One region of the Sphingomonas bisphenolicum genome, then DNA from elsewhere that is predicted to be linked to it. Evidence: predicted binding sites of a transcription regulator. Region 1 holds the regulator's gene; each other region holds the start of a gene.
What was found. The regulator LexA, encoded in region 1, represses DNA repair genes until DNA is damaged. The targets are predictions, from matches to a motif close to GTTCCNCNCTTGTTCT.

Region 2: the regulator LexA is predicted to act here: its motif matches at 4,017-4,032, upstream of SBA_RS15535 (ImuA family protein).
Region 3: the regulator LexA is predicted to act here: its motif matches at 3,190-3,205, upstream of uvrA (excinuclease ABC subunit UvrA).

The regions. Positions count from the first base shown of each region.
Region 1 covers NZ_AP018817.1:2,361,071-2,368,365, forward strand. The annotation lists gene SBA_RS11645 (recombinase family protein) at 1-39, opposite strand, end outside; partial or broken gene SBA_RS11650 (ComEC/Rec2 family competence protein) at 83-1,267, shown strand; gene lexA (transcriptional repressor LexA) at 1,258-1,935, opposite strand; gene SBA_RS11660 (molybdopterin molybdotransferase MoeA) at 2,005-3,186, opposite strand; gene moaC (cyclic pyranopterin monophosphate synthase MoaC) at 3,183-3,656, opposite strand; gene trpC (indole-3-glycerol phosphate synthase TrpC) at 3,653-4,444, opposite strand; gene trpD (anthranilate phosphoribosyltransferase) at 4,441-5,433, opposite strand; gene SBA_RS11680 (anthranilate synthase component II) at 5,591-6,181, opposite strand; gene SBA_RS11685 (NRDE family protein) at 6,239-6,994, opposite strand; RNA gene ssrA (transfer-messenger RNA) at 7,034-7,295, shown strand, end outside.
Region 2 covers NZ_AP018817.1:3,119,790-3,127,084, forward strand. The annotation lists gene SBA_RS15510 (AsmA family protein) at 1-1,499, shown strand, start outside; gene SBA_RS15515 (alpha-ketoglutarate-dependent dioxygenase AlkB) at 1,605-2,195, opposite strand; gene SBA_RS15520 (SOS response-associated peptidase family protein) at 2,202-2,735, opposite strand; gene SBA_RS15525 (SOS response-associated peptidase) at 2,781-3,398, shown strand; gene SBA_RS15530 (DUF1810 domain-containing protein) at 3,364-3,819, shown strand; gene SBA_RS15535 (ImuA family protein) at 4,051-4,827, shown strand; gene SBA_RS15540 (DUF6504 family protein) at 4,745-6,556, shown strand; gene SBA_RS15545 (error-prone DNA polymerase) at 6,556-7,295, shown strand, end outside.
Region 3 covers NZ_AP018817.1:3,435,278-3,442,572, reverse strand. The annotation lists gene SBA_RS17110 (serine protease) at 1-232, opposite strand, end outside; gene uvrA (excinuclease ABC subunit UvrA) at 229-3,144, opposite strand; gene SBA_RS17100 (23S rRNA (adenine(2030)-N(6))-methyltransferase RlmJ) at 3,328-4,158, opposite strand; gene SBA_RS17095 (hypothetical protein) at 4,353-4,601, shown strand; gene SBA_RS17090 (UrcA family protein) at 5,045-5,389, shown strand; gene SBA_RS17085 (enoyl-CoA hydratase/isomerase family protein) at 5,468-6,229, opposite strand; gene SBA_RS17080 (HAD family hydrolase) at 6,241-6,909, opposite strand; gene glmU (bifunctional UDP-N-acetylglucosamine diphosphorylase/glucosamine-1-phosphate N-acetyltransferase GlmU) at 7,085-7,295, shown strand, end outside.

The DNA.
Region 1 (7,295 bases):
ATTTGAAAAGCGGGCGTAAATTGTAGCTGGTAACGTCATCTTCCCCCTGTGCCCCGGCCGGGCCTAAAAAGTTCCTAACTCCTATAACAGTATGACCGGGGCGGAGGTGCCGACGGTGCGGTCCTGCGTCGCCGCCCTGCTGGTGCTGGGCGGGCTGGCCATGGGGCGGGACGCGGTGACCTTGCGTCTGGTGGCGACCGGCGCGCTGGTGGTGTTATTTCTGTGGCCCGAAGCACTGGTCGGGCCGAGCTTTCAGATGAGCTTCGCAGCTGTGACGGCGCTGGTGGCGCTGGCCGAGCATCCCCGTTTCCGAACCTTTGCCGCCGCGCGAGACGAGGGTGCGTTTCGTCGGATTGCACGCGGCCTGGCGGTTACGCTGGCGACTGGCATCGCTGTCGAACTGGTGCTGATGCCGATCGCGCTGTTCCATTTTCACAAGGCGGGGCTGCTCGGCGCCTTCGCCAATCTGATCGCGATTCCGCTCACCACCTTCGTCGTCATGCCGCTGGAGGCGCTGGCGCTCGTGCTGGATGTCGCGGGCTTGGGCGCGCCTTTCTGGTGGTTGACGCAGCAGGCGCTGAACCTGTTGCTGTTACTGGCCCATGGCGTGGCGGCCAGTCCGATGGCGACATTGCTGGCGCCGACGATGGGCATGGGGCTATTCGGTATCACGGTCGTCGGGCTGCTCTGGTGCCTGTTGTGGCGGACGGGGTGGCGATGGCTGGGACTTGCGCCGGTGCTGATCGGCGTGGCGGTCACCTTTACCGCCGCGCCGCCCGATATCCTGATTACCGGCGACGGGCGGCATGTCGCCGTGCGGACGGGAAAGGGCATGGCGATATTGCGCGATCGGGCGGGGGATTATGTGCGGGACGTGCTGTCGGAAAGTGCAGGTTATGACGGCGAACTGGCGGCGATCGCGGATTTGCCGGACGCACGCTGTTCGCGCGATCTGTGCGCTGTCGGCGTGAAGGACGGCAATGGCCGTAGCTGGCGGCTGCTCTTCACCCGCAGCACAGTGCTGATCGAACGGTCCGACTTCGCCCGCGATTGCGCCGCGGCGGACATCGTCGTCAGCGATCGGGGGCTACCGCGCTGGTGCCATCCGCGCTGGATGAAGATCGACCGCCGGTTGCTGGCACGGACCGGCGGCCTGTCCATCACCCTGGCGAAGGGCGAAGTTCACACCGTCCATCGAGTCGGCGACGCACATCCCTGGATCGTTCGCCCACCCCGTGGATCAGGACGACCCAAATCTCAATTATAGCGGCGCAGCAGCCCTGCCAGCTTGCCCTGGATGCGGACCTGCCGCGGGTCGTAAATCTGCGGTTCATAAGCGGAATTGGCCGGATCGAGCCGGACGCGGCTGCCTTCGCGGCGGAAATATTTGAGCGTGGCTTCCGCTTCGTCGATCAACGCCACGACGATCTGGCCTTCGCGCGCGACGTCGGTGCGCTGGATCAGGGCGAAGTCACCGTCGAGAATGCCCGCCTCCATCATCGAATCGCCCGACACTTCCAGCGCATAATGGTCGCCCGCACCCAACAGCGCGGCCGGCACGGAGAGCATGGTCTGCCCCTCCATCGCCTCGATCGGCACGCCGGCCGCGATCCGGCCGTGCATCGGGATTTCGATCACGTCATTGGCGGCGATCGGAACAGGCGCCGCGACCTTGGGTTTGAGCGCAACGACTGGCGCGGGCACCGGCGCACGATGCATCGCGTCGGGCAGCTTCAGCACTTCCAGCGCACGGGCGCGATTGGGCAGGCGGCGGATGAACCCGCGCTCCTCCAGGGCATTGATAAGCCGGTGGATGCCGGACTTGGACCGCAGGTCCAGCGCGTCCTTCATTTCCTCGAACGAGGGCGAAACGCCGCCTTCGTCCAATCGGGTCTGAATGAAGCTCAGCAATTCCTGCTGCTTGGGCGTCAACATCGCGGTCCTCCGTGGAACGTATGAGGAACGCATAGGAAACAGATGAAGGTTAGTCAAGCACCGAACATGTCAGGGCAGCGGCAGGATCACCACCCGATCGCCCGGTGCGGCCGGTGGCGATCCGGCCGGGCGCAGGATCAGGCAGTCGGCTTTCGCCATGGCGGCGGTGGCGGCGCTGTCCTGCGACGTCACCGACACGATGCCGTCCTGCCCGCGCCATGCGCGGAGATAATCGTCGCGATCGCCGGTGGCCGGGAGAGGAGAGGCGAGTGGCGCGTCGCTCATGGGCGGAAACGGATCGCGCGCGCCGCCCAGATGCCGGACCAGCGGGAGCAGGAACAGCGTCGCCGTGACGAAAGCCGAAACGGGATTGCCCGGAAGGCCCAGGAACAGCGTATCGCCGATGCGACCGGCCATCAGCGGTTTGCCCGGCCGCATTTTGATCTTCCAGAAATCGAGCGCACCGCCCGCCTTGATGAAGGCGGGCCGCACCAGATCATGGTCGCCGACGGAGGCGCCCCCGGTCGAGACAATGATGTCCGCCGTCCGCGCCCGATCGAGCGCGGACGCCATGGCGTCGAGATCGTCCGGTACGATGCCGAGGTCGATGACGTCGCAGGGCAGGGCGGCGAGCAGGGCGGCAAGCATCGGCGCGTTGGAGGAAGGCAGGAAACCCGGCGGCGTCGGGGCGCCGGGCGGCACCAGTTCATTGCCGGTGGAGAGCAAAGCGACCGTCGGCCGCTCACCCACCGGCACGGCGCCATGACCGCCCAGCACCGCCAGCGCGATCTGCGCCGGACCGAGGCGGCTGCCTGCCTCCAGCAACAGGGCGTCCTGCGCGAAGTCGGAGGCGGCGCTACGGACATGGCGGCCGGCGGGCAGCGGATCGGCGCTGGCGGTCAGCCGATCGCCGTCGCGGGCCGCATTTTCCTGGATCAATATGGCGTCGGCACCGGGCGGCAGCGGTGCGCCGGTGAAGATGCGGCTGGCCTCGCCGGGCGGCAAGAGCGGAAGGTTAGCCGTTCCGGCTGCGCTTTCGCCGGTGACGCGCCAGGGACCGGGCGCCTCCGCCGCGCGCACGGCATAGCCGTCCATCGCCGAAAGGTCGGTCCAGGGCTGGTTGCGCAGCGCCGCCAGATCCTGCGCCAGCCAGCGGCCGACGGCGGCGGTTATCGGCACGGTTTCGGTCGCCAGTCGCGGGGCGAGCGCGAACAGGCGCGCCTGCGCTTGGGCCACCGGCAGCAGACTCATGGCGTGCGCCGCCAGTCGCCGGATTTGCCGCCGGTCTTGGCGATCAGGCAGACGCCGCCGATTATCATGGACTTATCCAGCGCCTTGGCCATGTCGTAGACGGTAAGCAGCGCGACGGAGGCCGCGGTCAGCGCCTCCATCTCCACGCCGGTTTGGCCGGCTGTGCGGGCGGTGGCGGTCACGGTGACGCCGCTGTCGTCAAGGGAGAAATCGACTGTCACGGCGCTCAGCGCGATCGGGTGGCAGAGCGGGATAAGGTCGGCGGTGCGCTTGGCGGCCATGATGCCCGCCACGCGCGCCACGGCGAGCACGTCGCCCTTTTTCACCAGGCCGTCGGCGATGGCTCTGGCTGCCGTCACGCTCATGTCGATCCGGCCGGAGGCTATGGCCTCGCGTGCCGTGACCGCCTTGGCCCCGACATCGACCATCCGGGCCGCGCCGTCGTCGTCCAGATGGGTGAGTCCGGTCATGCGCCCGTCAGCAGATTGTGCGTCGCCGCCTCGACATCGGCCTGGCGCATCAGCGTTTCACCGACCAGGAAGCAGCGCACGCCATGATCGGCCATGGCGACGAGATCGGCATGGCCGGTCAGGCCGCTTTCTGCGACAAAGGTGCAGCCTTCGGGCGCCTTGCCCACCAGTTCATAGGTGCGAGCGAAATCGACGCTGAAATCGCGCAGGTCGCGATTGTTCACGCCGATCAGGCGCGAGCGGAGCTTCAGTGCGCGTTCCAGTTCGGCTTCGTCATGCACCTCGATCAGGGCGTCCATGCCGAGGCCCAGGGCGGCGTCTTCTATTTCCTGCATCTGGCCATCGTCCAGCGCGGCGACGATGATGAGGATCGCGTCGGCGCCGAGCGACCGGCTTTCCAGCACCTGCCAGGGATCGACCAGGAAATCCTTGCGCAACACCGGCACCGCGCAGGCCGATCGGGCGGCCATCAGATAATCGTCATGACCCTGAAAATAGGGTTCGTCGGTCAGGACGGAGAGGCAGGCGGCGCCACCGGCCGCATAGGCCCGCGCATGGGCGGGCGGATCGAAATCGGCGCGGATCAGCCCTTTGGAGGGACTGGCCTTCTTCACTTCCGCGATCAGGCCGAAACCCGTGCGGGCGGCATTGTCCAGCGCCTGGCGGAAGCCGCGCGGGGGCGTCTGCTCGCTGGCGCGGGCGTGGAGCGCCGACACGCTGGTCGCGGCCCGGCGGCGGGCGACGTCTTCACGTTTGAAATCGCAGATTTCGATCAGCTTGTTGGTCATGTATAGGCAATCCAGCAATTGAGGAGCGCGTTGGCAAGGCCGCGGTCGATGGTTTCGGCGGCCTCCTCCACGCCTTCGCGCAGATCGGGGACGGCGTCGGCGACGACAAGCGCCGCGGCCGCGTTGAGCAGCACGGCGTCGCGATAGGCGCCCGGTTCGCCTTGCAGCAGGGCACGGAGCGCAGCGGCGTTATGGGCGGCATCGCCGCCACGGATCGCCTCGACCGGCTGGGTGGAAAGGCCCAGTTCGGCGGCGGTCAGGCGGTGCATGGCGACGAGGTCATGGCCCTTCACTTCCGCCATGTCGTTGCCGCTGGCGAGCGAGAGTTCATCCAGTCCTTCGTCGCCGGAGATGATCATGGCATGATCGACGCCCAGGTCGGCAAGCGCCTGCGCATAGATGGGGACATAGGCCGGCCGAGCGATGCCGATGAGCTGGCGTCGAACCCTGGCCGGATTGGCGAGCGGCCCCATCAGGTTGAAGATGGTGCGTTCGCCGATCGCCTTGCGGATCGGGCCGAGCCGCTTGAGCGCGGGATGATAATTCTGGGCGAAGAGGAAGCAGATGCCGAGATCGGCCAGCGTCGCTTCGGCGGTGGCGGCGGCCCGATCGAGGTCGAGGCCCAGCGCCTCCAGCGTATCGGCCGCGCCAGCCTTGGAAGAGGCGGCGCGGTTGCCATGTTTGGCGACGGGCACGCCCGCCGCCGCGACAACGAGCGAGACGGCTGTGGAGACGTTCAGCGTATGATGGCCGTCGCCGCCGGTGCCGCAGACGTCGATCGCGCCGTCGGGCGCGCCGACCGTTATCATGCGCGCCCGCATGGCGCGGGCGGCGGCGGCGATCTCCACCGCGCTTTCGCCCCGGCGCGCCATGGTGACGAGGAAGGCGGCAATGTCCGCTTCGGGAAGGTCGGCGTCGAACAGCAGGTCGAAGGCCTGGGCTGCGGCGTCGGGTGCGAGCGGTAGGGAAGGATCGGGCAGGCGTGTCATCGCCCCTGCCTTAGTCGGCGGGAGGGCGCGGAGTCGAGAGGGCGTGCGTGCCTAGCTTCGCACTTTTCCCGCAGATTTTGAAATTGCGTTTCCTATTATGGCAACATTCGAAAAGCGATCCGCCTATGATAAACCGATCGCCGCCGATAGGAAGGGGTCAGGCCGCTTCGCGCTGACGCACAGGGATGCCTGCAATCTCCATGAAATTGGCCAGCATGTCATGGCCATGTTCGGTGGCGATGCTTTCGGGATGGAACTGCACCGAATGGATCGGCAGGGTCGCGTGGCGGAAGCCCATGACCGATCCGTCTTCGCTGGTCGCGTTCACCACCAGGCTGTCGGGAATATCCTCCACGATCAGCGAGTGATAGCGGGTCGCGGTGAAGGGCGAGGGCAGACCTGCGAACAGGCCGGTGCCGTCATGGGTGACGGGCGAGGTCTTGCCGTGCATCAGCCCGCCGCGCACCACCTTGCCGCCGAAATGCTGGCCGATCGACTGGTGACCCAGGCACACGCCCAGCAGCGGCGCGCCCGCGTCGGCGCAGGCCGCGACGAGGTCCAGGCTGACGCCTGCTTCATTGGGGGTGCAGGGACCGGGCGAAAGCAGGAATGCCTTTGCGCCGCTGGACAGGGCCTGGCCCGCCGAAATGGCGTCGTTGCGGACGACCTCCACCTGCGCGCCCAGTTCCATCAGATAATGGACCAGGTTCCAGGTGAAGCTGTCATAATTGTCGATGACGAGGATCATGGGCAGAACCTTAGCGCGGGATGAGGGCGGGGGGAAGTGGGGAGGGACGGTTAGCCATCACCAGCGGAAGCCGAGCCGGGTTTCGCCCGTATCGCCGCCGTCGCGGTCGAAGCGGCGTTCCACGATCTGGCCCCGACCGTCGCGATCGACGGCGATGACGGTGCTGCAGCGCGTGCCATAGAGCGGGTTGCGGATGAAGATGGGGGAGGCGGCGGCTTCGTCGGGAGCGTCTGAGGGCGTGGCGGGGGCGATGCCGGCGTCGGGCAGGTTTTTCCGGCGCAGTGCCTCGAACAGGGCGGCCGGGTCATCGGCATCTTCGGTCAGCCAACCGAGCAGGGCGGTTTTGAGCGCCAGCGTCTTGGGCCATGGCGCGTCGAGCGCGCCGTTGGACAGGCCGTACAGGCCCGGCGTCAGCCGCGTGCGCAGCGGTTGCGGACGATTGGTGAGAAAATCGGCGCGATCGGCTTCGACCAGAATCAGGTTGAACGGGTTGAAATCCTCCAGCCGCGCCTGTGCGACATCGACATAGGCGCCGTCGCCCGCCAGCAGGTCCGTCACGAGCGCGCCGCGGGAGGCGCGGTCCGGCTGCGGGCCGCCATAGCCGCGCAAATTGGTGACGATCGCGGTCCGGCCCGCTTCCGATACGCCAAGCCATGTGCCGCCCGATTGCAGGTCGCGCCCGGCGATCAGGCCCTTGCGGTCGCCCCAGCGGGCGAGCGGGGCGGCGGGGCGCGCATGATATTCATCGCGATTGCCGATCAGGATGAGGCGCCAGCGCGGATGCGCCGCCCAGGCCATGGCCATGATGCACATGGGGCCGATGTATCGTCCCGGCCGCATCCCGCAAGTCCATGACTTGAAAAACCCGTCGCGTGGGGCCATATGGGTCGCGCCGGGTTCGCCCGGCTATGGTGATAAATTGTGTCGTATAATAGATGCAGCGGACCCGGGGGCAGTACCCGGCGGTTCCACCAGAAGGCCCGATGGCTTAACGCTTTGGGGTTTCCTGACGGGGCCGAACTAGGATCGACGTGTGTTCAAAGGCGATATTTTTACCCGGCCCGTGTAAGCCGTTAAACTGTGCAAAACTCACAAGTGCCAACGATAACGAAGC
Region 2 (7,295 bases), 760 kb from region 1:
TCCGCAACGCCGAAGGCCGAGAGAACTGGCGCAAGCCAGACGATAGCGACGGACGCTCGTCACGGGGCATGTCGATCGCACAGGTCTCCGACGCGACGCTGCGGTACCGGGACGCCATCCAGAAGCGCAGCCTGTTGCTCGCCATAACCATCGATCCGGCGACCGGCCTGACCGCCCGTGGCAGCGGAACCATCGATGGCGCGCCCGTTACCGTGGCGCTGAAGGGCGCGCCCATGACACAGGGGCGCCGCTGGCCGTTCGAAGCACGGATCGACGGCAGCGCGCTGCGCCTTCGGGCGCGCGGCACTATGGCGGGGCCCCTACGGACGAACGACATGGCCTTCTCTCTTCGCGCCCAGGCCGATGACCTTAAGCGGGTGGACCGGATCATCGAGGCCGGTCTGTTTGGCACGCGGGACGTCGATCTTCGGGCGGAGGTGCTTCACCGCGACGACCGCTGGACGATCAAGACGCTGTGGGGCACAATCGGGCAGAGCGTGCTCGACGGACATCTGACCGCAACGAAGGCCGATGGCCGCACGAAGCTCGACGGCGCAGTCCATTTCAGCCGGCTTGATTTCGAGGATCTCGCCAGCGACAGCGGCAATGCCAGGGCGCAGGCCCTCGAGCGCGCCCAAGGTCTGCGGCTCGTCCCCAATACCCGGGTCAATATCGCCAAGATCGACAAGACGGACGGCCGCATTGCCGTCCGGGTCGATCAGGTCTTGGGCGGTCGGCGCCCATCGTCCATCGCCAACATTACCGGCGTCCTGACGCTCGACAACCGCATTCTTACGATCGATCCGTTGCGTATCGGTCTGACTAAAGGCGTGATCGTGGGCAATGCCACCGTCGATCAGCGCGCGGGTCAGAAAAAACCGACTGTCCGTCTCTCGCTCGACCTGCAGGACAGCCGGATCGCCGCGCTGGCAGGTGGAGGAAGCCGCGACATCGACGGCCGCGTCGATGCCAGCGTAAGGCTGACCGGCGTCGGCGACACCATCCGCGAGGCGGTCGGCATGTCGGATGGCCATATCGGCATGGCCGCGCGGTCCGGCCCCCTGCCCGAGAAGGTCGCAGCCCTGATGGGCTTCGACATCGGCAAGGGACTGCTGGGTGACCATGACGGGCGATCGCAGCTGCGTTGCGCTGTCCTGCGGCTCGACATGCGCCATGGCCAGGGCATCGTCGATCGCCTGATTGCCGACACCGCCATCAGCCAGACCCGCGGCGGCGGCAACATTGCCTTTCCCGACGAACGTCTGGACATTCGCCTGACCGGCGCGCCCAAGGGAAAGGCCGCACTTCGGTATGACGGGACGATCAGCCTTGCCGGCACGATCCGCGAACCCAGGATCTTGATACCAAAGAAGGCAAAATCGCCGGGGACGATCATCAAAGCGATTGGCCGCGCCATTGCCGGCGACCATGGCCCAAAAGCGATCGATGCGGATTGCACTGCCTTGTTTCGACGCGTCATGCCAATGCCCGGCCCATGATCGGGCTTTGTTGAACAAGCGGGCAGTCGTGACGGCACACAGGTGACGAGGTGCGATGCGCGACGCGGGCTGGACGGCGGATGAACCGATAGAGGCTTTATCGGCTCATTTCAGCGCCAGGCTCCGAAATGTTATCGACCATCGGGTTTCGGCCATCTCAACGATGCTATGTTCCCAAGCGTGCCGCGCCGCTCCGGAGAGATGATAGATGGTCCGCGGCGCCAACGACGCATTGGAACGCTTGAAAGCACCATCCGCCCGTCGGCGAAACCGCATCGTCGCAGGCATTCCAAGCGAAATGCCCACGACATGCTCGAACACCGGCCTGTCCTTGTGCCAGCCAATGCCGGCGCCGGGATCATAGCGGATCAACAAAGCTTGCACGAGTTCCCCCGGCGCGAGCCCTGCGAACGCCTCGGCGCGCGCTTTGATCGGCAACAACCAGTCCGGTATCGGATCGGCAGGCGCGAAGCGGCCATTTTCGAAATCATAGCTCCAGCCATAGCTATGGGTGAGCCGCTTTCCCGTCCATTGCTGGAAACGGAAGGGCGAAAGGTCCGTATGGTCGATGCGCGCGATCAGCGCGCGTTCCTCGGCAACGGATAGGAAGGCGTCGGCGCTGGCGAAGCCCGGCAGCACAGCCGCGCCGAACAACTCGGCCTGATCATTACCGGAAAAGAGTGGAAGCATCGACATGATGGATCAGAGCGCCAGAGACGTTTGCACCGGCTTGGGATTGATCTCTTCGATCAGGAAACTGCGGGCAGGCGGCGTTTGCAGCAAATCGATCTCGGGAACCGTGAAATCCAGCCATTGCATGACCTGCCGGCGATGAATGATGGCGCCCTGCCGTTCCTGATAGCGCATCACTTCCGGGTTCGCGTCCACCGTGATGACGCGGTAGCTGAGCGGCCACTCGCCGATCGCCGGCTCCCATATGCCGGCGAGATAGAAGAAATTGCCGCCGTCGAGCGTCACGCGAAACCGGCGCTCGTCGTTGCGGATATGGAATTCCGAAGCCGGGATCAGGCAACGCTGGGCAGGAAAGCGCCGTCCTTCCGCGCGCGCGAACCGATAAGAAACTCCATCGGCGAACTGGGGGTTTGAACCCCATGTCGCCTCCACCATCTCGATTTCGCTTGGATCCTCGGGGTGTCGCCGGATGATGGCCCGGCGATCGTCGAGCGGCGCCTCGGTATCAAAGGGGGTGGCTTTCGAGTCCATGAAAAGGAACATACAAGGAACAAGCGTTTCGGACAAGGGCGGACAAGGACCACCAACATGTGTAACGACTATCGCCTGCTCATAGATATCGCATCGATCGTCGAAGACTTTGCGGATCTCAAGATTAAGATCAAGATGCCGGAAGGAGCGCCCAACGTCGCCGCGCGCGAGGATGTGAAGATCACCGACATGGGCCCCATCGTCCGGTCGGTCGAGGGGGAGCGCGGAATAGGGGAACTCGTCAGTCGGCGCTGGAGCTGGCCCGGCCAGAACGGCCGCCCGGTCTATAATTTCCGCTCCGAGGGTCGAACCTTTGCCTCGCATCGCTGCCTCATCCTCGCCGACGGCTTCTATGAGTTCACCGATCCCGCCGATCCCAAGCAGAAGCGGCTGGATAAATGGCTGTTCACGATGAAGGATCATGACTGGTTCTGCATCGCGGGCATCTGGCGCGCCGACGCGGCCGGCGAGGCCTTCACGATGCTGACGATGGATGCGGGTCCCGACGTCTCGCCCTATCATCATCGGCAGATCATCCCCCTGCGACGGGATCAATGGGCTGACTGGCTCGACCCTGCGGTGCCGGCCAAAGATATTCTGCATTGGCTGCCCAAGGGCAGCCTTCCCGTCACACAGGTGCATGGCGCGCCGCCCGCACAGGCATCGCTGCTATGACTGGCCAAAGGAAGGCCTCGACCGTTTCGTTGCGGCCCAGGAAGAGGTCTATCCCCGAGCCCTCGCCGAATTGCGCGCCGGGTCGAAGCGATCGCATTGGATGTGGTTCATCTTTCCACAGCTCAAGGCGCTTGGCCGCAGTCCGATTGCTCAATTTTACGGCATCGTCTCGCTCGGCGAAGCACGGGCCTATGACGCTCACCCGGTGCTCGGTGCGCGCTATCGCGCCTGCGTGGAGGCGCTGCAGGGGCTGTCGACCAGAGATCCCGTGGCGGTGATGGGGTTGGTGGACGCCATGAAGTTGCGCTCCTCTCTGACGCTGTTCGAGCAGGCTCGCCCTAGCCCGCTTTTGGCTGCCGCGATCGAGCGATGGTATGACGGCGAGCGCGACGACGCTACGCTAAGGCTCCTCGAGCAGTAATGCTGAAGCCATTCCAGGTCGAACAGCAAAAAGGCCTCGCCGGTTCAAACCGACAAGGCCTCTATGGGAGCCGGCGCGACGAACGGGGGGCGTCGCGTCCAGAATCGGCTAAACCCGTTGGACAGCGGCTGGTTCCACCGCTTTTGTTCGCTTACCAAAATAGCCCGGGCCCCACTTGACCCCAAACGATGAGAGGTGGAACATAAAGGGAACATTTGAGTCGTGCCCTTCATGTCTATCGCCCTGCCCTCCGCTACGCCGTCATTCCAGGCCGACCTGTCCGCGCTGCGCGCGGATCTGGTGCGGGCGCGGGCTGCGCGTGGGCCTGCGCTGGACTTTGGTCTGCCTCAAATAGACGCACGACTCGCCGATGGCGGACTTGACGGTACCGGTCTCCATGAGATCGCCGCTGCCTCGGCAACATTGAGCGATGACGCGGCCGCCACCCTTTTCGCGGCCGGCATAGCGGCACGCTTTGCCGCCAAGGCGACGAGCGACGTCTTCTGGGCCATGACGGCGTTCGATCTCTATGCGCCGGGTCTCGAGCAAGTGGGGCTTGATCCCGGCCAGATCCTCTATGCGCAAGGCCACAAGGACAGCGTGGTGCTGGCGATGGCCGAAGATGCTCTGCGTTATGGCGCCATGGCCTGCGTGATCGCGGAGGTGAAGGCCGCCGACATGACCGCGACGCGCCGGCTGCAGCTCGCCGCTTCCGACGGACAGACACCGATGCTGCTCTATCGGCGGCATCGATCGCGCGACCGCTGTCCGCTCTCCCTGCCCTCCTCGGCCATGACGCGCTGGCGGATCGGCTGCCTCGCGTCCGAGCGCCTGTCTTGGCCCGGGGTTGGGCGGCCGCGCTGGCAGGTCGAGCTTGTCCGGCAGCGGAACGGCGATCCCTTTTCTCTCGAGCTGGAGGCCTGCGATGCAAAGGGTCGCCTCGCTCTTCCTGCCGCAATTGCCGATCGAGCGATTGCGCGGGAACGAGCGGCCAGCAACGCTGCCTGAGGCGCCGCCGGCGAACGCGCTGCGCTTTCCAGAGCCGATCGACGATGATCCGGGCGCCTGCTCCGTCCCGCGCGGTGGCGGCTGGCGCCCCGGCGCGCGCTGGGCGCGGGACGGCGCGCTGGGACGTCGGCCATCGCGGTCCGACATGGAGGCCTTGCCGGCCCATCAAAGGCCGACAATGCGCGAGATGGGCAGGCGCAGTGAGCATGCAGAACATCCCTTCAAAGCGATGCGATCAGACGACGGGCACAGCGGCACGCTGGCCGCTGCGCCGAGTTGGGCGGCATGGTGGGGCACGCCGACCGTGCTCGTCACCCGGAGCGGTCAGAAAGATATCATCACGGCCGCCTCCCCGCGCGCGCTCGAACTTGGCCTGCTGCCCGGCATGGCTGCCGCTCATGCCCGTGCGCTGGTTGCCGATCTCGACGTCCGCGACGCCGAGCCGGACGCCGATCGCGCCTGGCTCGACCGGCTTGCCCTTCACGCGGCGCGGCAATGGACGCCGACGGCGAGCGTATCGGGGCTCGACGGGCTGTGGTTCGATCTCAGCGGCACGACGCACCTGTTCGGGGGCGAAGATCATTTCTGCCGGCGGCTGCTCGCTTTCTTGAAGCGCCTGGGTTTCACGGCCCGGATCGCGGTTGCTGGGACGCCCGGCGCCGCGCATGCGCTGGCGCGGTTCGGCGGCCGCCCGATAACCTTGCTGGCGCCCGGCGAAGAGGCCCAGGCGATCGCCGACCTTCCGCTCGCCGCGCTCCGGCTCGAACCCGAAGCCCTGGTCGCGGCGGCCCGTTTCGGGTTGGAGCGCATCGCCGATCTCTATCCCATGCCGCGCGGCCCGCTCGCGCGCCGGCTTGGTCTTGCGACGGTCGATCGCCTCGACCAGGCAAGAGGCAGTCTCGCCGAGCCAATCGTCCCGGTCGTGCCCGCCGAGGCGCCGCGGGTGACACGCCATCTGCTCGAACCTATCGGCACGCCCGAAAGCATCGCCCAGGTGATCACCGACCTTGTCGACGATCTCGTGGTCCTGCTCCGCACGCGCGGGCTTGGCGCACGTGCGGTTCTGCTCATCGCCAACCGGGTCGACGGCGAAGCGCAACGCCTTGGCATCGGCGCCTCCCGGGCGACGCGCGACGAGCGGCATTTGAAGCGCATGTTCGCGCTTAAGATCAGCGAACTCGACCCCGGCCTTGGCATCGAGGCGATGCACCTTGCCGTTCCCTATCATGAGCCGCTCGGCGCCCAGGCCGCGGGCGCGCTTCTCGAGAGCTCGGGCAAGACCCGCGACATAGCGCCGCTCGTCGACCAGCTCGGCACGCGCGCGGGCGTGTCGGCGCTGTTCCGACTCTCATCGCGCGAGAGCGACGTGCCCGAACGGGCGATGCGGCGCGTGTCGCCGCTCGCCACGCCCACCGGATGGCCGGGCTGGAAACGCCCGGTGCGGTTGCTCAAGCGCCCCGAGCCGCTTGCCAATGTCGTTGCGCTCCTGCCCGATCATCCGCCGCGCCGCTTTGTCTGGCGCGGTCAAAGCTACCGCGTCGTCGCCGGCGACGGGCCCGAGCGCATCCATGGCGAGTGGTGGCGATCGCCTCAGGAAATGTGGGCGGTGCGCGATTATTTTCGGGTGGAGGCGGAAGGCGGCGCGCGCTTCTGGCTGTTTCGCCGCGGCGACGGCGTCGAGGCTGAGACCGGCGACCTCAGCTGGTATATGCACGGAATGTTCGGCTGATGGCAGCGCCGCAAACGTCCTATGTCGAACTTCAGGTGACGAGCCATTTCTCGTTCCTGCGCGGCGCGTCCTCGCCCGAGGAGCTGTTCGCCGCCGCGGCGCTTCGTGGACATTCCGCGATGGGCCTGGCGGATTGGGGAACGGTCGCGGGCGTCGTGCGCGGATGGGATGGCCAGAAGGCGACCGGGGTCCGGATGATCGCGGGGAGCCGGGTCGATCTGGTCGATGGTCGCGCGCTGCTCCTCTATCCTCGATCGCGCCCGGCCTGGTCGCGGCTGACGCGGCTCCTCTCGATCGGCAAGAAACGCGGCGGCAAGGGCAAATGCCTGCTCGAATGGGCGGACGTCGCTGCCCATTCTGAAGATATGGTCGGCATCCTGGTACCCGATATGCCCGGCGACATCACGGGCAGCCATCTTCGCGACCTGTGCGATATATTCGGGCCGCGTGGCTTTTGCGCGCTGTCGCTGCGCCGTCGTCCGGACGATGCCGAGAGGCTGCACCGGCTCGATGTCCTTGCGCGCGTAAGCGGCGTACGGTCGGTTGCGACCGGCGACATCCTCTATCACAGCGCCGAACGACGTCCGCTGCAGGACGTGATGAGCGCGATCCGCGAGAAGTGCACCATCGACGAGCTGGGTTTCCGCCGCGAGCGGTTCATGGATCGTGACTTGAAATCGCCCGCGGAGATGGAACGCCGTTTCGCCGCTTTCCCCGACGCGATCGCAGCCAGCGCCGC
Region 3 (7,295 bases), 1.1 Mb from region 1:
CTGGTAACCAGCCCAAGGTACTCATTGGTTTATTAATTTCGTAATTCCATCCGGTAATGTTGTGTAGATTAGTAACGAGAAATGTTCGTTGCTCGCGGCGCCAGAAGAAACCCGTCGCTTGAGAATGTACTAAATTATTTTGTTCCGCACTGCCTCTCCCAGGGAAAACCTTGAATGAAAGACAAGATTCACGCCTATTGGTAACAGATAGTGACTTTTTTTGCGTACTCACTCCGCCGCCAAAGCCTCCAGCCCCAGCAACGGCGCTAAGTACCGCCCGGTAAAGCTGCGCTTCTCCTTCACCACCTTCTCCGGCGTACCCTCCGCGACGACTTCGCCGCCCTTCACGCCGCCTTCCGGTCCCATATCGATGATCCAGTCGGCGGTCTTGATGACGTCCAGATTATGCTCGATCACGACCACGCTGTTGCCCTGGTCGACCAGCGCGTGAAGGACTTCGAGCAGTTTGCGGACATCCTCGAAATGCAGGCCGGTGGTGGGTTCGTCCAATATATAGAGCGTGTTGCCGGTCGCGCGGCGGGAGAGTTCCTTGGCGAGTTTGACGCGCTGGGCTTCGCCGCCGGACAGGGTCGTGGCCTGCTGGCCGACCTTGACATAGCCCAGTCCCACTTCGGCGAGCATCGCCATTTTGTCGCGGATGGGCGGCACGGCCTTGAAGAATTCCACCGCATCCTCGACCGTCATGTCTAGCACGTCGGCGATGCTCATCCCCTTGAACTTCACCTCCAGCGTTTCGCGATTGTAGCGCGCGCCGTGGCAGACGTCGCAGGTGACGTAGACGTCGGGGAGGAAGTGCATCTCGATCTTGAGCACGCCGTCGCCCTGGCAGGCTTCGCAGCGGCCGCCCTTGACGTTGAAGCTGAAGCGGCCGGGCTTGTAGCCCCGCGCCTGGCTTTCGGGCAGGCCCGCGAACCAGTCGCGGATGTTGGTGAAGGCGCCGGTATAGGTGGCCGGGTTGGAGCGCGGGGTGCGGCCGATGGGCGACTGGTCGATGTCGATCACCTTGTCGCAATGGTCGAGGCCGGTGATCTTGTCATGCGGGCCGGCGACGATGCGGGCGCCGTTGAGGGCACGGGCGGATGCGGCGTAGAGCGTGTCGATCGTGAAACTGGACTTGCCCGAGCCTGAGACGCCGGTGATGCAGGTGAAGGTGCCGAGCGGGATCGACGCGGTGACGCCGGTCAGGTTGTTGGCGCGGGCGTTGTGGACGGTGAGTTTCTTGCCCGATCCCTTGCGGCGCTTGGTGGGGACTTCGATGCGGCGGGTGCCGTTGAGATAGTCCGCGGTGACGCTGTCCTTGTGCGCCAGGATTTCGGCCAGCGTGCCCTGCGCCACGATCTGGCCGCCATGGACGCCCGCGCCCGGACCCATGTCCACGATATAGTCGGCGTGGCGGATCGCATCCTCATCATGCTCCACGACGATGACGCTGTTGCCGAGATCGCGCAGGCGCTTGAGGGTGACGAGCAGCCGGTCATTGTCGCGCTGGTGCAGGCCGATCGAGGGTTCGTCGAGGACGTAGAGGACGCCGGACAGGCCGCTGCCGATCTGGCTGGCGAGGCGGATGCGCTGGCTTTCGCCGCCGGACAGGGTGCCGCTGGTGCGGTCGAGGTTGAGGTAATCGAGGCCGACATTGTTGAGGAAGCCCAGGCGTTCCACGATTTCCTTGAGGATGGCGCGGGCGATCTGCTGCTGCTGGTCGTTCAGATGATCGGGCAGGGTGGTGAAGAAGGCGAGCGCGTCCACCACCGAGCGGCGGGTGGAGACGGAGATATCCTCGCCCGCGATCTTGACCGCGAGTGCCTCGGGCTTGAGGCGGGCGCCGTGGCAGGTCTCGCAGGGCATGGCGGTCTGATATTTGGCCAGCTCCTCGCGCATCCAGGCGCTTTCGGTCTGCAGGAGCCGGCGGTTGAGGTTGCCGATGACGCCCTCGAACGCCTTCTTGACCTCGTAGCTTTTCTTGCCGTCCTGGAAGCGCAGGGTGACCGGCTTGCCGCCGGTGCCGTGGAGGATGATGAGCTTCACCTCGCCGGGGAGGTCGGCCCAGGGGGTGTCGAGCGAGAAGCCGAACTCCTTGGCGAGGCTGCCGAGCACCTGCATATAATAGGGGCTGGGCGGGTTGGACTTGGCCCAGGGGACGACGGCGCCCTTCTTGATCGAGAGCGCCTCGTTGGGGACGACCAGTTCGGGGTCGAACTCCTGCCGTTCGCCAAGGCCGTCGCAGGCCGGGCAGGCGCCCAGCGGGGCGTTGAAGGAGAAGAGGCGCGGCTCGATGTCGGGGATGGTGAAGCCGCTGACGGGGCAGGCGAATTTCTCGCTGAAGACGATGCGGTTCAGGGGGATGCCCGCGCCCTTCATCTTCTTGTCGGTGGATTGCACTTCGTCTTCGCGGCCGGGGACGACGCCGTCGGCCAGATCGACATAGGCGAGGCCGTCGGCGAGCTTGAGCGCCTGCTCGAAACTGTCGGCGAGGCGGGTGGCCATGTCGTCGGTGACGGCGAGACGGTCGACCACGACTTCGATGTCATGCTTGTACTTCTTGTCGAGCGCGGGCGCGTCCTCGATCAGCATCATTTCGCCGTCGATGCGGACGCGGGTGTAGCCCGCCTTCTGCCATTCGGCCAGTTCCTTGCGATATTCCCCCTTGCGGCCGCGCACGACCGGGGCGAGCAGGTAGAAGCGCGTGCCTTCGGGCAGGAGCGCGACGCGATCGACCATCTGGCTGACGGTCTGCGCGCTGATGGGGAGGCCGGTGGCGGGGCTGTAGGGAATGCCGACGCGCGCCCAGAGCAGGCGCATATAGTCGTAGATTTCCGTGACCGTGGCGACGGTGGAGCGCGGGTTGCGGCTGGTGGTCTTCTGCTCGATGGAGATGGCGGGGCTAAGGCCCTCGATATGCTCGACATCGGGCTTCTGCATCATCTCCAGAAACTGGCGTGCATAGGCGGAGAGCGATTCGACATAGCGGCGCTGCCCCTCCGCATAGATGGTGTCGAAGGCGAGGGAGGATTTGCCGGAGCCGGACAGGCCGGTGATGACGATGAGGCTGTCGCGGGGGAGATCGACGTCGACGCCCTTGAGATTATGCTCGCGCGCGCCGCGGACGCTTATGTGAGTCAGCATTCGGTAAACCTCTGCTGCTTGATGGGGGTAAGGCTCATGCGATCCGTTCTACAAATGTTCCGAGAGAGAATCCAGAGCCGAAGATAGGAGCGCGTCAGGGGGAATGCGAGGGCGCTGCCGCGATTATGATGCGGGACGGCGGGGGCAGGCGCGGGCAGGGGGAAGGGTGGGACGAGGCTTATCTTAATCGCCCAACCAACCGGAAATAATCTCGCCCTTATGCCCTTCGGGGGCCAACGCGGGGCGCAGAGCCTCCAACAATGGCGGCAGTGCCTGCGTGAAAGCGTAAGGCGGATTGACGATATAGAGGCCCGCGCCGTTATAGATGCCGGGTTGCTCGCTATCGTATAGCCAATGCTCCACCAGCAGCAATTTCGGGATGCCGAGCTTGCGTAACTGCTTCTTCCAATGCCAATGCGTGGCGCGGTCTTTCAGCGGATACCAGATCACCGTCACGCCATGCGCCCATTTGCGGTGAGCGGCGGCGAGGGTGGCGGTGATGCGCGCGCGTTCGTCCGTCTGCTCGTAGGGCGGGTCGACCACCACCACGCCGCGCGCGGTGCGGGGCGGCACCATAGCCAGCCAGAGTTCGTAGGCGTCGCGTTCATGTATGGCCGAGCTGGTGCCGCGCATCACGCCGCGCAGGGTGTAAGCGTCTTCCGGATGCTTTTCGTTGAGGATCAGGCAATCCTGCGGGCGCAAAAGCTGTGCCAGAAACTGCGGCGAGCCGGGGTAAAGCTGCGGTTCTCCACCGACATTCACTGCCTGCACGGCGGCACGGTAGTCGTCCAGCAAGGGGTTGGGGTCGGCAAACGCCCGCAGCACGCCCTGCGTCGCCTCACCGGTGCGTTGGGCATCGTCGCCGCCAAGGTCGTACAGGCCGCAGCCAGCATGGGTGTCGATCAGCGTGAGCGCGCCCGGCTTGTGCTGCAAGGCCCGCACCAAGGCGATCAGGAGGCTGTGCTTGACGACATCGGCGCTATTGCCGGCATGGAAGGAATGGCGATAATTCATTGTGATTCAGATCCTGACGCCCTGCCTTTAAGAGGTGTTGAACCTTCTGCAAAGCGAAGCCATGGCAGCGCCGGCATTGGCCGACGGCCGACCGGTAGCTTTTTCATCGCCAGCCGGGCAGCGTAAATCTGGCGAATGACCGCTTCCGAAAAACGGAAATGAGGCGCAGGATGGCGACAAAGGACGCATAGGCGATGTTAGTCCACGCCGCCTCCTGGATGGTCCACCACCGGCCGCCCGTTGCCCGCGCCCATGCCGGCATTCGCTCTTCCGTATCCGCTCCCCATGTCGTTCATCGCCTCGCGCCGGCCGTTGGTCCGTCCCGGATGCCGCCGGGCGCTGTGCGTGGGCGGATCATCGAAGCGGTCGGGATCGCCCGCGTTGCGGCGCTATGGTGGGGCATCGACAGAGCGCGGCGTCGGGTGATGGACCTGCCCCGTTAAGCGACGGTTCAGCGCCCGTGGCGTCGTCTCTGTCCTGCAGCTTACTCCGATCCGGTGCCCGACAGCATCTGGATACGCCCCCGGCCCTCCCTTGCGCCGGGGGCGTTTTCGCGTCCGGCGCTTTCGGTCGGGCGATTCGCCTTTTCCCCTACGGCAATATGATCCGCGCATGTCGTTCGCATCGGCACGGATGTCGTTCGTCACGCCGTTCGTCCGCGCCGGTCTGCGCTTGGTCGGCGATCGCGTCGTTGGCCGATGCGGATCGCCATCGGTCGAAGCGGACGGGCGTAGCGCGCCACGGGGGCGTAACAAGATGAGGCGAACGGGGCAGGACGCCGACCCCCTGAAAGACCCTTTGGCTCCCCCCGTTCGCATCCGGCGCCCCGCACAGCCCCCCTTTGCGGCGGTGCGCCGGCCACAACAGATTTTGAGGAGATAAGCCCATGTTCGTTGCATCCAAATTCGCCGCCGCCGTTGCGTCCCTTGCCCTGCTGGCCAGCGCCGGCGTCGCATCCGCCGAAGACTTCGTCTCCAATGGCCGCAACAGCGCCGTCTATCATGGCGACCTGGACCTGACCCAGCCGGCGCACCAGCAGCAGCTCCGCAGCCGTATCGCCCGCGCCGCCAGCCGCGTCTGTTCCTCGATGGACCTGGCCGCGGCGCAGGCGTGCAAGGCGAAGGCGCTGGCCCATGTCCAGGCCCCCGTCAGCGCCGCCATCGCCCGCGCCGAGACCGGCGAGCGCTATGCAGATGCGGGCAAGAATGTGCGGCCGGTGGTGGGCAACTGATCCCGACCGGCCTATCCTGCCAGCGACGAAGGCCCGGTTGACGCCGGGCCTTTTGGCGTTGGCGCGGGAAAAGGCGCGTCAGAAGTCCGGGCGGCGCCTGGCGCGGAAGGCGGCGACGCCCTCGGCGAAGTCGGGCAGGGTGAAGGCGTCGCGGAACAGCGCCAATGTCGTGGCGTCGTCGTCCGCCTGCCCGTCGAGGATGCGGCGGACGATCGCCCTGGAAGTGCGGACGCTGTGCTGGGCGTTGGCGGCGATGATATGGGCGAGCGCGTGCGCCGCGCCGAGGGGATCGGGCGCGATCTCCTCGATCAGGCCGATCGACAGGGCTTCATCGGCGCTGTGGAGCGCGCCGGTGTAGAGGATGCGCCTGGCGCGGGCGGGGCCGACCAGGTCGACCAGCAGCTTCGTGTCGAACAGCGAATAGACGATGCCGAGTTTCGCCGGGGTGATGCCGAGGCGCGCGGCGGGCGAGGCGATGCGCAGGTCGCAGGCGATGGCGAGGCCGCAGCCGCCGCCGACGCCATCGCCGTCGATCGCGGCGATCACCGGCTTTTCGGCATGGGCCAGAGCATATTGGCTGGCGCGGATCGCGGCCTGGTTGGCGGCGCGCCAGTCGGGGTCGCCGGCGCAGGCGGCCAGTTCGTGGATGTCGGCGCCGGCGCAGAACAGGCCGGGCGTGGCGGAGGCGAGGAGGAGGACGCGGATGGCGTCGTCGGCCATCGCCTGCCCGACGAGCCGGGGCAGGGCCTCCCACATCGCCTGGGTCATGGCGTTGCGCTTGTCGGGCCGGTCGATCAGCAGCCGGGCGACCGGGCCGTCCTGTTCCAGACGCAGGGGCATGACAGGGGGCGTCATGCCGGCCAGCGCCGCAGCAGCGGGACCAGTTCGTCAAAATGGTGTATGACGGCGTCGGCCTCCAGATTTTCGACCGGGCCGTCGAGAAAGCCGAAGCCGACCGCGACATTGGCGATGCCCGCGTTGCGCGCGCCCGCGATGTCGTTGATCGTGTCGCCGACGAAGAGGGCGCGGCCGCCGCCGGCGCGGGCGATCATTTCGCGGATCGGGGCCGGATCAGGCTTGGCGACGCCGACCGTATCGCCGCCGACGATCGCGGCGAAGCGGTCCGACAGGCCGAGCTGGCGCATCAGCGGGATGGTGAAGCGTTCCGCCTTGTTGGTGCAGATGGCGAGTGTGACGCCGGCCTCCGCCAGCGCGTCCATCGCGTCCAGCAGGCCGGGATAGGGGACCGAGTGGATGGCGAGATTCTGCTCATAATAGTCGAGCAGGATCGGCAGGAGCGCGTCGAGCGTGTCCGCGGTATAGCCGCCCGATGCGTCGAGCGCCCGCGCCAGCATGATTTTCGCGCCCTTGCCGACGAAGGGGTGGATTGATGCGGCGGGAAAGGGCGGACGGCCGATCGTGCCGATCGCGTAATTGACCGCGGCAGCGAGATCGCCGCTGGTGTCGATCAGGGTGCCGTCGAGGTCGAAGCCGACGATGTCGAAGGGGATGGGATCGATGGGGGGGCTGGTCATGCCGCCGCCATGCCGCGTGCGCGGTGGCAATGGCAAGGCAAACATGGCAGAGAGCGGCAAGATTCCTCCTCCTGCCAGGGACGCTTTCATCGTGACTGTACCCGACTCGTCTTCGCGCCCGCTCGCCGTCATCATCCTTGCCGCGGGGCAGGGGACGCGGATGAAATCCAGCCTGCACAAGGTGTTGCACCCCGTGGCCGGGCGGCCGATGCTGCTCCACCTGCTGGCGAGCGCGGGCGCATTGTCGCCACAGCGGCAGGTGGTGGTCGTCGGCGCGGGGCGCGAACAGGTCGAGCAGGCGGTGGCTGGCACCGGCGCGATCGTCGCGGTGCAGGCGCAGCAACTGGGCACGGGCCATGCCGTCGCCCAGG